4 regions of the Actinoplanes teichomyceticus ATCC 31121 genome follow, and region 2 is predicted to be linked to each of the others. Evidence: riboswitches for the same ligand, from Rfam matches in the RefSeq annotation. Region 2 holds a riboswitch; each other region holds the start of a gene.
What was found. Region 2 has a riboswitch for cyclic di-AMP ahead of ACTEI_RS02475 (LysM peptidoglycan-binding domain-containing protein). Riboswitches for the same ligand answer to the same signal wherever they lie in the genome.
Positions count from the first base shown of each region.

Region 1: it holds a riboswitch for cyclic di-AMP, as region 2 does, so the genes downstream of both, ACTEI_RS01845 (coiled-coil domain-containing protein) here and ACTEI_RS02475 (LysM peptidoglycan-binding domain-containing protein) in region 2, are expected to answer to the same signal.
Region 3: it holds a riboswitch for cyclic di-AMP, as region 2 does, so the genes downstream of both, ACTEI_RS24055 (LysM peptidoglycan-binding domain-containing protein) here and ACTEI_RS02475 (LysM peptidoglycan-binding domain-containing protein) in region 2, are expected to answer to the same signal.
Region 4: it holds a riboswitch for cyclic di-AMP, as region 2 does, so the genes downstream of both, ACTEI_RS08120 (C40 family peptidase) here and ACTEI_RS02475 (LysM peptidoglycan-binding domain-containing protein) in region 2, are expected to answer to the same signal.

Region 1 is NZ_CP023865.1:402,780-404,968, forward strand. Features, by position in the region: gene ACTEI_RS01840 (glycoside hydrolase family 12 protein) at 1-79, opposite strand, end outside; gene ACTEI_RS01845 (coiled-coil domain-containing protein) at 225-1,259, opposite strand; cyclic di-AMP (ydaO/yuaA leader) riboswitch at 1,265-1,396, opposite strand; cyclic di-AMP (ydaO/yuaA leader) riboswitch at 1,605-1,741, shown strand; gene ACTEI_RS01850 (coiled-coil domain-containing protein) at 1,747-2,189, shown strand, end outside.
Region 2 is NZ_CP023865.1:544,083-546,271, reverse strand. Features, by position in the region: gene ACTEI_RS02480 (saccharopine dehydrogenase family protein) at 1-446, opposite strand, end outside; cyclic di-AMP (ydaO/yuaA leader) riboswitch at 778-958, shown strand; gene ACTEI_RS02475 (LysM peptidoglycan-binding domain-containing protein) at 960-1,625, shown strand; gene ACTEI_RS02470 (YybH family protein) at 1,729-2,094, opposite strand; gene ACTEI_RS02465 (LysR family transcriptional regulator) at 2,165-2,189, shown strand, end outside.
Region 3 is NZ_CP023865.1:5,447,321-5,449,509, forward strand. Features, by position in the region: gene ACTEI_RS24050 (family 43 glycosylhydrolase) at 1-645, opposite strand, end outside; cyclic di-AMP (ydaO/yuaA leader) riboswitch at 1,020-1,197, shown strand; gene ACTEI_RS24055 (LysM peptidoglycan-binding domain-containing protein) at 1,196-1,735, shown strand; gene ACTEI_RS24060 (hypothetical protein) at 1,755-2,189, opposite strand, start outside.
Region 4 is NZ_CP023865.1:1,773,727-1,775,915, reverse strand. Features, by position in the region: gene ACTEI_RS08120 (C40 family peptidase) at 569-1,156, opposite strand; gene ACTEI_RS38905 (hypothetical protein) at 1,188-1,313, shown strand; cyclic di-AMP (ydaO/yuaA leader) riboswitch at 1,406-1,533, opposite strand; gene ACTEI_RS08115 (Mur ligase family protein) at 1,999-2,189, shown strand, end outside.

The sequences.
Region 1 (2,189 bases), 140 kb from region 2:
GCTGGGTGACAACCAGCGTGGTCAGCGCCGTGAGGACGACGGCGGCGGCGACGGTGAGGGAACGGAGGGTGCGTCTCATTGGACAGCTCCTTGGGCCGGGAACCCAACGGGAAATGTGGGAGCGCTCCCAGCGGACGTTACAACACATTGACGTACATGAGAAGAAGGCCGGGCGGCGGGTGGTCTTCCCCCGTCGCCCGGCCTTCCCCGGTACGTCTCGTCGGCTACAGCAGCGACACGTGCACGTGGTCGGTGTGGTCGCTCGGACCGTGGTAGGCGTGCCAGTTGCCGGTGGCCGGGAACCAGATCTGCTTGTACCAGATCACGTAGTAGATACCGAGCCGGTCGGCGTTGCGCACCAGGAACGCCGTGAGGTCGTTGCCGTACCTCATCATCTTGTCGTTGTGCGCGGACGAGAACCCGGTCTTCTGCAGTGACCAGTCGCACGCCCGGCCCTTGGGGTGCTCGAACGGGCCGCCGTCGCGGTGACAGCCGACGAACAGGTTGAACCCGGCTTTGCGCACTTCCTTGTACATGTGCAGGGTGCGCTTGGTGATGCAACCGTTCGTGGTCGGGTCGGTTTGGTTGCAGCTCTCCGGGGAGAAGCCGCCGCTGGAGTTGCGCGGCGCCGGCAACGCCCGCGCCGATTTCGCGTCGACGAAACCGTTGGTGATGGTCTTGTTGATGCCGGTGCTGCCGCCGAGCAGCTCAAGCTGGTCCTGGGCCGAGTCGCGCAGCTTCTTCTGCACCGAGAGCTGCTGCTCCTCGTTCCTGACCTCGGCGTCCAGCCGGGCCTTGTCCGAGGTGATCTTCTTGAGCAGGGTGTTGAGCTCGTGCAGCTTCGCGTCGTGCAGCTTGTTGATCTCCTCCAGGGTGACCGCCTTGTCCAGGAAGTCACTGGAGGAGTCGGCCCGGAGCAGGAAGCTCAGCGAACTCAGGTTGCCGATCTGGTACTGCTGGCGGGCGATCTGGTTGACCTCCGGAACCAGTTGGTCCCGCCGCTGCTCCGCGGCCTTGATCTGGGTGGCGAGCGCCTTCTGGTTCTTCTTCGAGGCCGAGACCGCCGCCTTGGCGTTGACGAACCGGCGGTTGGTGGACTCGATCTGCTCGGAGAGGTCGTCGCTCTCGTCGCCCTCGGCGGGGGCCGACGAGCTGCCGCCCGGAGCGGCGTGTGCCGGCGTGACCGGCGCCACAAATATTGTGGTGGCCACGAGCGGCGCCAGGGCAAGCATCAGCCACCGGCGGGGACGTGCGGTCATCAACAATCCTTCCTAGTCACCGCCGACCGGGTTAGCTGACGGGTTCGGGACGGAAGCTATCCCTACCGCATAATGCGGATTCACCCCAACTACCTGGTTCCCCGGCTCGCCTTTCGGCGATTGAGCGGCGGCCTGCCGGCAACTCGGGGGCGGTGCCGTCCTGGCAGGACCGGCGGTCAGTTTACCCGAGATACGGCGCGGCATCAGGACCCCGAAATCCAGCAAATGCGTTACCTGGCAACGACTTTCTGTAATCGCATCACGACTCGTGACCGGCCCGTCGCAATGGGTACGAGAACTGTCGATTCCTCGATCGAGTGGGTATGGTCGGTTCCGGTTCCCACCCGGGGACCGCCGCCTAATCGCACGCATGAGCGAGCCGGGGATCCACATTTCTTCCGGGGTGAATCCGCGTCAGCGGTAGGGATTTCCTTCGTCCCGAACCCGTCAGCTAACCCGGCCGGCGGCCGACGGAAGGAAATTGCCAGTGCAGCATGAGACTGCGCGGCGACGATGGGCGGCCGTACTCGCGCTGCTGGTCGCCGCATGCGGGCTCGCGGGCGCCGCCTCGCCGGCCGCCGCGGTGCCCCGCCCCCTCGCCGCGCCCGGAGAATCCGGCGACGACGGTGAGGGCGGCACCAAGACCCTGCTCGACAAGCTCGACGACGCCTCCAAGGGCTATGTGACGGCCAAGGCCAAGCTGAAGACGTCCAAGGAGCAGCAGACCCGGCTCGCCGCCGAGCTGAAACGGCTCGACGCGGCCCTCGGCCCGCAGCAGCAGGCGCTGAACCAGTACGCCGAGCAGGCGTACACGATGGGCCGGCTGGGGCCGCTGAGCGCGCTGCTGACCGCGGAGAACTCGGCCGGCTTCCTGGACCGCGCGCAACTGCTGACCACCGTGGCGGAGCGGCAGAACCAGGCCGTCGAGGA
Region 2 (2,189 bases):
ACGCCGATGTCGGACGGAATGGAGTCGAAGCCGCAGGAGTGCACGATCCGCGCGCCGGTGCGGCGGGCCAGCTCGTGGTTGTCGTCGATGCTGGCGCGGGCGAACAGCACCTCGCCGGTGAGGTCGGCGTAGTCGGTGCCGGCTGCGGCGCAGGCGTGCGCGAGGGCGCGGCCGTATTTCGCGTACGGCCCGACGGTGGTGACGACGACACGTGTCCGTCCGGCCAGGGCGGCCACCGCGTCCGGGTCGGTGGCGTCGGCGACCAGGGCCGGCCAGTCGACGTTCAGCCGGGACCGGACAGCTTCCAGTTTCTCCGGTGAGCGGCCGGCCAGGGCGATGCGGGTGCCGGCCGGCGCGTGTCCGGCCAGGTATTCGGCCACCAGCGCGCCGACGAAGCCGGTGGCGCCGTAGACGACCACCTCGAACTCACGTGAACGATCGCTCATGCTCGCCGATTGTGCACCTCGGACCGTGGCGGCGCGAGAGGTGGCGGCCCCGAGCCCCGGTCGGCGCCCGGACACGGAAGCCTGATCCCCCAACGGGCGGACCTCGCTTACCCACTGCGGACGCCGCTATGCCGACGGCCGGAATTTTCCCTCCAACGGCCGACCGCGGCGGCGGTAGGCGCGCCCAGCATCCAAGGAGTCCCGCTGTTATTCACACAAAGGAAGATCAAAGCGGCTAATTTGTGAGAACAACGTCACCGGCCCCGCTTCCGGACCTGGTCAGTTCCGCGCAGTGGTGGCTACCGTCAGCAGTCCGCAATCGCGGGCACCGTGGCCGGAACGCCGAGTCCTGCCTGCTGGTCACGGTCAACAACACACAGGCATGGAGCGGGGGACCCACACGTTCCTCGGCGCGCCCACCGGGCGCGCCTCGGGGTGAAGCCGCACCTGGTGCGGCCGGGCTCCTCGGCCCGAACCCGACAGCTCACCTCGCAGGCGTGGAGGGAAAACTTCATGCTTCACCTGAACAAGCGGGTTCGTCGTGTCCTGTCCCGGCGAGCCCGGTCCCCGCGCGCCCTTTTCCGGAGCGCGCAGGCGCGACCCACGCAGCCCCAGCCGGCGCGGCACCGGCTGCAGCGCGCCGTCGGTCTCACGGTCGCCGGTCTGGCCGGCGCCGTCGGGCTGCTGGCGGTGGAGGCCGCACCGGCCGCCGCCGCCCCGAACGTGAACTGGGATGCCGTCGCCAAGTGCGAGTCCGGCGGGAACTGGCGGATCAACACCGGGAACGGCTATTACGGCGGTCTGCAGTTCAGCCGCAGCACCTGGCGTGCGCACGGCGGCGGCAAGTACGGATCCACCGCCAACCTCGCCTCCAAGCAGGAGCAGATCCGCATCGCCGAACGGGTGCTGCGCAGCCAGGGGATCGGCGCCTGGCCCACCTGCGGCCGGCGCGGTCTCACCAAGGCACGCAGGACCAGCTCGGTGAGCCCTTACCGCCTCGCCTCCTACACCACCCCGCTGAAGGGGACACGCACCTACGTCGTTAAGCGCGGCGACACGCTCTCCGGCATCGCCGCCCGCTATCACATCAAGGGTGGGTGGCGGGCTCTGTACCGCGCCAACGCCAGCCGCCTGAGCAACCCGAACCATCTCCGGGTGGGTCAGCGCCTGGCCCTGTAGGACAGCGGCACAGCGGCTTCCCGGGGTCCGCACGCGGGACCCCGGGAAACGACCCGGCTGACCAGCGCCTGCGAACCCGGCGAGCGCGACACCGTGCTCGGCATCAGCTCGCCGGCCGAAGGAACTCCGGCTGGTCGAGCACCCGCAGCCAGGTCCCGTCGGGCTGGCGGCGGACCACCTGCGCCCGCGCTCCGGCGCCGTCCTTCGGCGGGGTCGAGGTGAGCGCCAGATCACCGCTGATCAGCGTGGGCAGCGGTGGCTCCGGCTCGAACCGGGGCATGCTCGGCAGCAACCGCGCCCAGAGGCTCTGGATCGCGGCGCGGCCGACGGTCTGCCGGCCGGGTGGGAACGCCATCACGGCATCCTCCTCATACAGCGCCGCGAGGCCCTCGGCGTCCTTCGCGTTGGCGCGCTCGACGAAGAGTCTGGTCAGGTCTTCGGGGCGGTAGGCCTTCTCGCGCTCGCTCATGACTCCACCATCGCGTGCCGCACCGCACAAGTCCAACGCATAGTTTTTATGCGAACTACAATCGCCGCTCATGGATCTGCGGCAACTCGAATACT
Region 3 (2,189 bases), 3.4 Mb from region 2:
CGTGGTGGTCCAGTGCTCGATGTACTTGGTGGTCTCGTTCTTGGTGAAGGCGTGCCAGGTGCTCCCGGATTTCACCACGAACGTGTCGATGTGGTTGGTGCCCAGGCCCCACATCTGCGCCGGGCCGCTCCAGCTGGTCAGGGCGGTGTTCTGCGCGGTGTAGACGTACGGCCGGAAGCAGAACGAGCAGCTGGTCGACGCGACGCTGGTGATCAGCTTGACGCTGCCGCCCTCGACGTAGAACTCCGGCGCCCAGGTGTAGTTCGCGCCGCTGACGCCGGCCGGGATGCTGGCGATGTTCGTCCAGCTGGTGAGGTTGGTGCTGGACGCGATGGAGAAGTAGGTGCTGTTGGTGGTCCACGACTGCACCGTGTAGGCGACGTAGTAGACGCCGTTGCGCTTGAGGATGCTCGGGTCGCGCAGCACCCCGGTGGGACCGTGGAAGTTGGTGTCGGTCAGCGTGCTGTAACTCGTGCCGCCGTTGGTCGACTGGTAGATCCAGAGTTCCTCGTCGGCGGCGGCGTCGCCCTTGAAGGTGGCGTAGATCAGTGTGGTGGCCGCCGCGGCGGGCTGGGGCAGGGCGAGCGCGCCGAGGAGCAGGGCGAGGACGGCGGTGACGGCGGTGCGGACGCGGGATCGGCTCATGCCGGCTCCTTCACGTGCTGTTAGCGCTAACAATTCAGCGCGGACGGGGATGGTTCGTACGCGAAACAGGGGGGATCTCGCCTGGAAGAGACCGATGGCGGCCATCCACGCGTAGAAGTTTCTGAATGATTGCGCTCAGGTTGCGGCGCTGTCAAGAACACGACTCCCGCCCCCGGCCCGGACCTCGGCACCCACGCCCGCGGCACCCGCGGGGCGCCCCCTCCCCGCCACTGTCCGACATGCCTGTCCTTTTAGGGCGCGAACAAGATCAAATCGGCTGATTAGCGTGAAGAACGTCACTATTCAGGGCGTAAAACTTGGTCGCGTCCCGGTCGGCGTGGTTACCGTTCGGAGCGTCCCGCGCTGCGGGCACTGTGGACGGACCGCCGAATCCTGCCGCCGTTCCACAGACGCGACTCGACGGCAGGAGCGGGGGACCCACGTTTTCCGGCGCGCTGGAACGAGCGCGCCTCGGGGTGAAGCCGCGTGAGACGGCCGGGCCACTCTGCCCGAACCCGACAGCTCACCTCGCAGGCGTGGAGGATCATTCATGTCTCGGATCGGAAGACGAACGCGCCTTGCTGCCCTCAGCCTGGTCGCCGCGGGTGTGACCGGAGCCGGCGTGCTGCTCGCGCCGGCCGCCCCGGCCAGCGCCGCCGGCGTCAACTGGGACCGGCTCGCGCGGTGCGAGTCCGGCGGCAGGTGGCACATCAACACCGGCAACGGGTACTACGGCGGCCTGCAGTTCAGCCGCAGCACCTGGAAGGCGTACGGCGGGACGAAGTACGCCCCGACCGCCGACCGGGCCAGCAAGGCCGAGCAGATCAAAATCGCCAAGAAGCTGTACGCCAAGCGGGGCCTGAGCCCGTGGCCGGTGTGCGGCAAGAAGGCCGGCGTGCGCCAGAAGGCGTCGCCGAAGAAGAAGGCCAAGGCCTCCGGCAAGACGTACGTGGTCAAGTCCGGTGACACCCTCGCCCGGATCGCCCGGAAGTACCACGTCAAGGGTGGCTGGCGCGCGCTCTACCAGCTCAACAAGAGCCGGCTGAAGAGCCCGACCATGATCTTCCCCGGTCAGCGCATCCGGCTCTGACCCACCGGCGCCGGCCGGGTCACCGCACTCCCAGCCAGCCCTTGAGGGCCTGCACGGTGTGCACGTCGAGGGGAAAGGTGACCCGGTCGTACCGGTCCCAGCGTTCCAGCGTCCACCAGTCCCGTTCCTGGCGCACGGTGACCTGCACGTTCGGCACGGCGTTGTGCCACACCGCGCCGCCCGGCGACACCCCGAACCGGCCACGGCCGAACACGCCCACCTTGGCCAGCCCGGAGCAGGCCGGGCAGCGGCCGTCGGGCGCCACACAGTCCCCGCAGACCGTGCCCTGGCAGAGGCGGCACGGCCGGACCGCGGCGGGGCAGGCGGCGCAGGTCGGGTTCAGGCAGTACACGCACCAGTCGAGGCGGCCGGTCACGTGGTGCTCACGGCAGGTCTGCACCTCGGTCAACGGCTCCCCGGTGCTCTCGTCGAGGACGTACCCCTGGCTCCGGCC
Region 4 (2,189 bases), 1.2 Mb from region 2:
AGGCGGTGGCGCGGAGTGGAGGGGCAGCGCATGATCCACCAGGTCCGGTTTCCGACATGGGATAGGGGCGGGCGGAAAAGCCCCGGCAATCGAGCCCGGTGAACCCCTCGGGGAGGCGGGGTGGAGGACGCCGGGGAGGGAAGTGGAGGACGCGGAGGCGCGATCGGGAAGGACGCCGCGGCCCGGCGCCGCAGCGCGGCCCGGCGGCGCGGTCCGGCGGCGCGGTCCGGCGGCGCGGTCCGGCGGCGCGGTCCGGCGGCGCGGTCCGGCGGCGCGGTCCGGCGCGGCGGCGCGATCCGGCGCGGCGGCGCGATCCGGCGCGGCGACGACACAACGTGGCACGGCACGGCGCGATCCGGCGGCGCGGCGGGGTGCGACGGCACGGGCCGGTTCGGCATGGCCGGGTCCCGTACGGCAGGCGCGGAGCGGCACCGCGGCTCGGCGAGGGAAGACTGTGGAACCCAGGTGGAGCGACCCTCGACCCGTCACGGCACCCGGAACGCCAGTGGGGCGCGACCCGAACCGAGTCGCGCCCCACTGAGGGTGCTTCCTTACTTACCTGGCGCCATCAGGCGACCAGGCGGCGCACGACGTAGTTGCTGCCGTGAATCTTGCGCTTGCTGACCCGGGCGCCGGTGTGCGGCGAGTCGTACATGTAGCCGCCGCCGGCGTAGATTCCGGCGTGGTACCCGTACGACCCGGAGCGGAAGATGATCAGGTCACCGATCCGCTTGTTGCCCTTGCTGACGGCCTTGCCGTACTTCTGCTGGGAGTTGGCCTTGTGCGGCAGCTTCTTGCCGGCGGCCTTCTTGTAGACGTACATCGTGTAGCCGGAGCAGTCGAACCGCTTGGGCCCGGCGGCCGCGAACTTGTACAGCGCGCCCTTGTGCTTCTTGGCCTCGGCGATGACCTTGGCGCCGCTCGCCTTCACCGTGACCTTCAGACCCTTGGTGGCGGTCTGGGTGTAGGCGGCGCCGGTGAAGAGGGTCCGCACGTACGCGGTGGTCTTCGGGGCGGCCTTGAGGGTCACCGTCCCGTTGGCGTTGCGGACGGTCTCGGTGTCCCAGGTCACCCACTTGCCGTTGCGCAGGCCCTGGAGCCGTACGGTGCCCTTGGCGATCTTGCCGGTTCGCGGGTCGATGACCTTGGCGGTCACCCGGAGAGTGGAGCCCCAGGGGAGCTTCCGGGTGCTGAACTTGTTGCTCAGCCGGGGCTTCACCTTCGCGGCGGCGCTGGTCGTCGCCGTGGTGACGGCGGTGGTGACCGGCGTCGTGGTGGTGGCCGCCGTGGCGGGCGACGCGGCCACCAGCTGACCGGCGCAGAGGCAGAGACCCAGGGACAGTGCGACGGTACCGGCGCCGGACATGCGGCGGCCCCGGCTCGAACTGTGTTCGTGCACGGTAAGGAAATCCCTCCGGCACGCCTGCGAGGTTAGCTGTCGGGTTCGGGCGGGAAGGTTGCCCGGCCGCCGGAGCGGCTTCACCCCGAGGTCCGACCAGTGCGCCGCCGATGTTCGCTCGGCGCGGTGCGGACCGGGATTGGTTCCCCCGTCCCTGCCCCCGAATGCCTTGTCAGTCGATCCGGTGCTGCTGTCGTCGCACCCTCGGGCCCGGGGCAGGGCTCGGCGTGAGCCGTCCGGTGCGACCGGCGAGCGGTTGCCGCCGGTGAATCCTTGGTACCTGACTTCCCGCATGATCGTCAGGCGCGGTTTGGTCACGCTAAGTGACTGGCATATCGGATCATGTCCATTTTGTTACCTCGACAAGACAAATGCCATTACTCAAAGAAGTCGAGCAATTACTTTGGGTTCACATTAATGCGTGAACCAGAACACACAAAAACTCAGGTGGTAACCCGTTCGAGACTTCGGAACGTCGGCCACCGGCACAAACGTGGTCGGCCGTTCGGGCCATCGGGCGGGGGCCGGTGATCCAAGGCTTCCGGCAACTCGACGTAACCCTTGGTTCCGGTACCCTCGCTGGCGTGACGGACGGGAAGATGCCCCTGCGGGCCATAGTCGCGACCACCGCGTCGAAGACTGCGGCCGCGCTCTCCAGGGCCGCGGGACGCGGCGACGGTTCGGTGATCGGCGGCTGGATCGGCCTCAAGATCGATCCGGATCTGCTGTCCCATCTCTCCTCGGGGCGCGCCGTCGCGCTGATCTCCGGGACCAACGGCAAGACCACCAC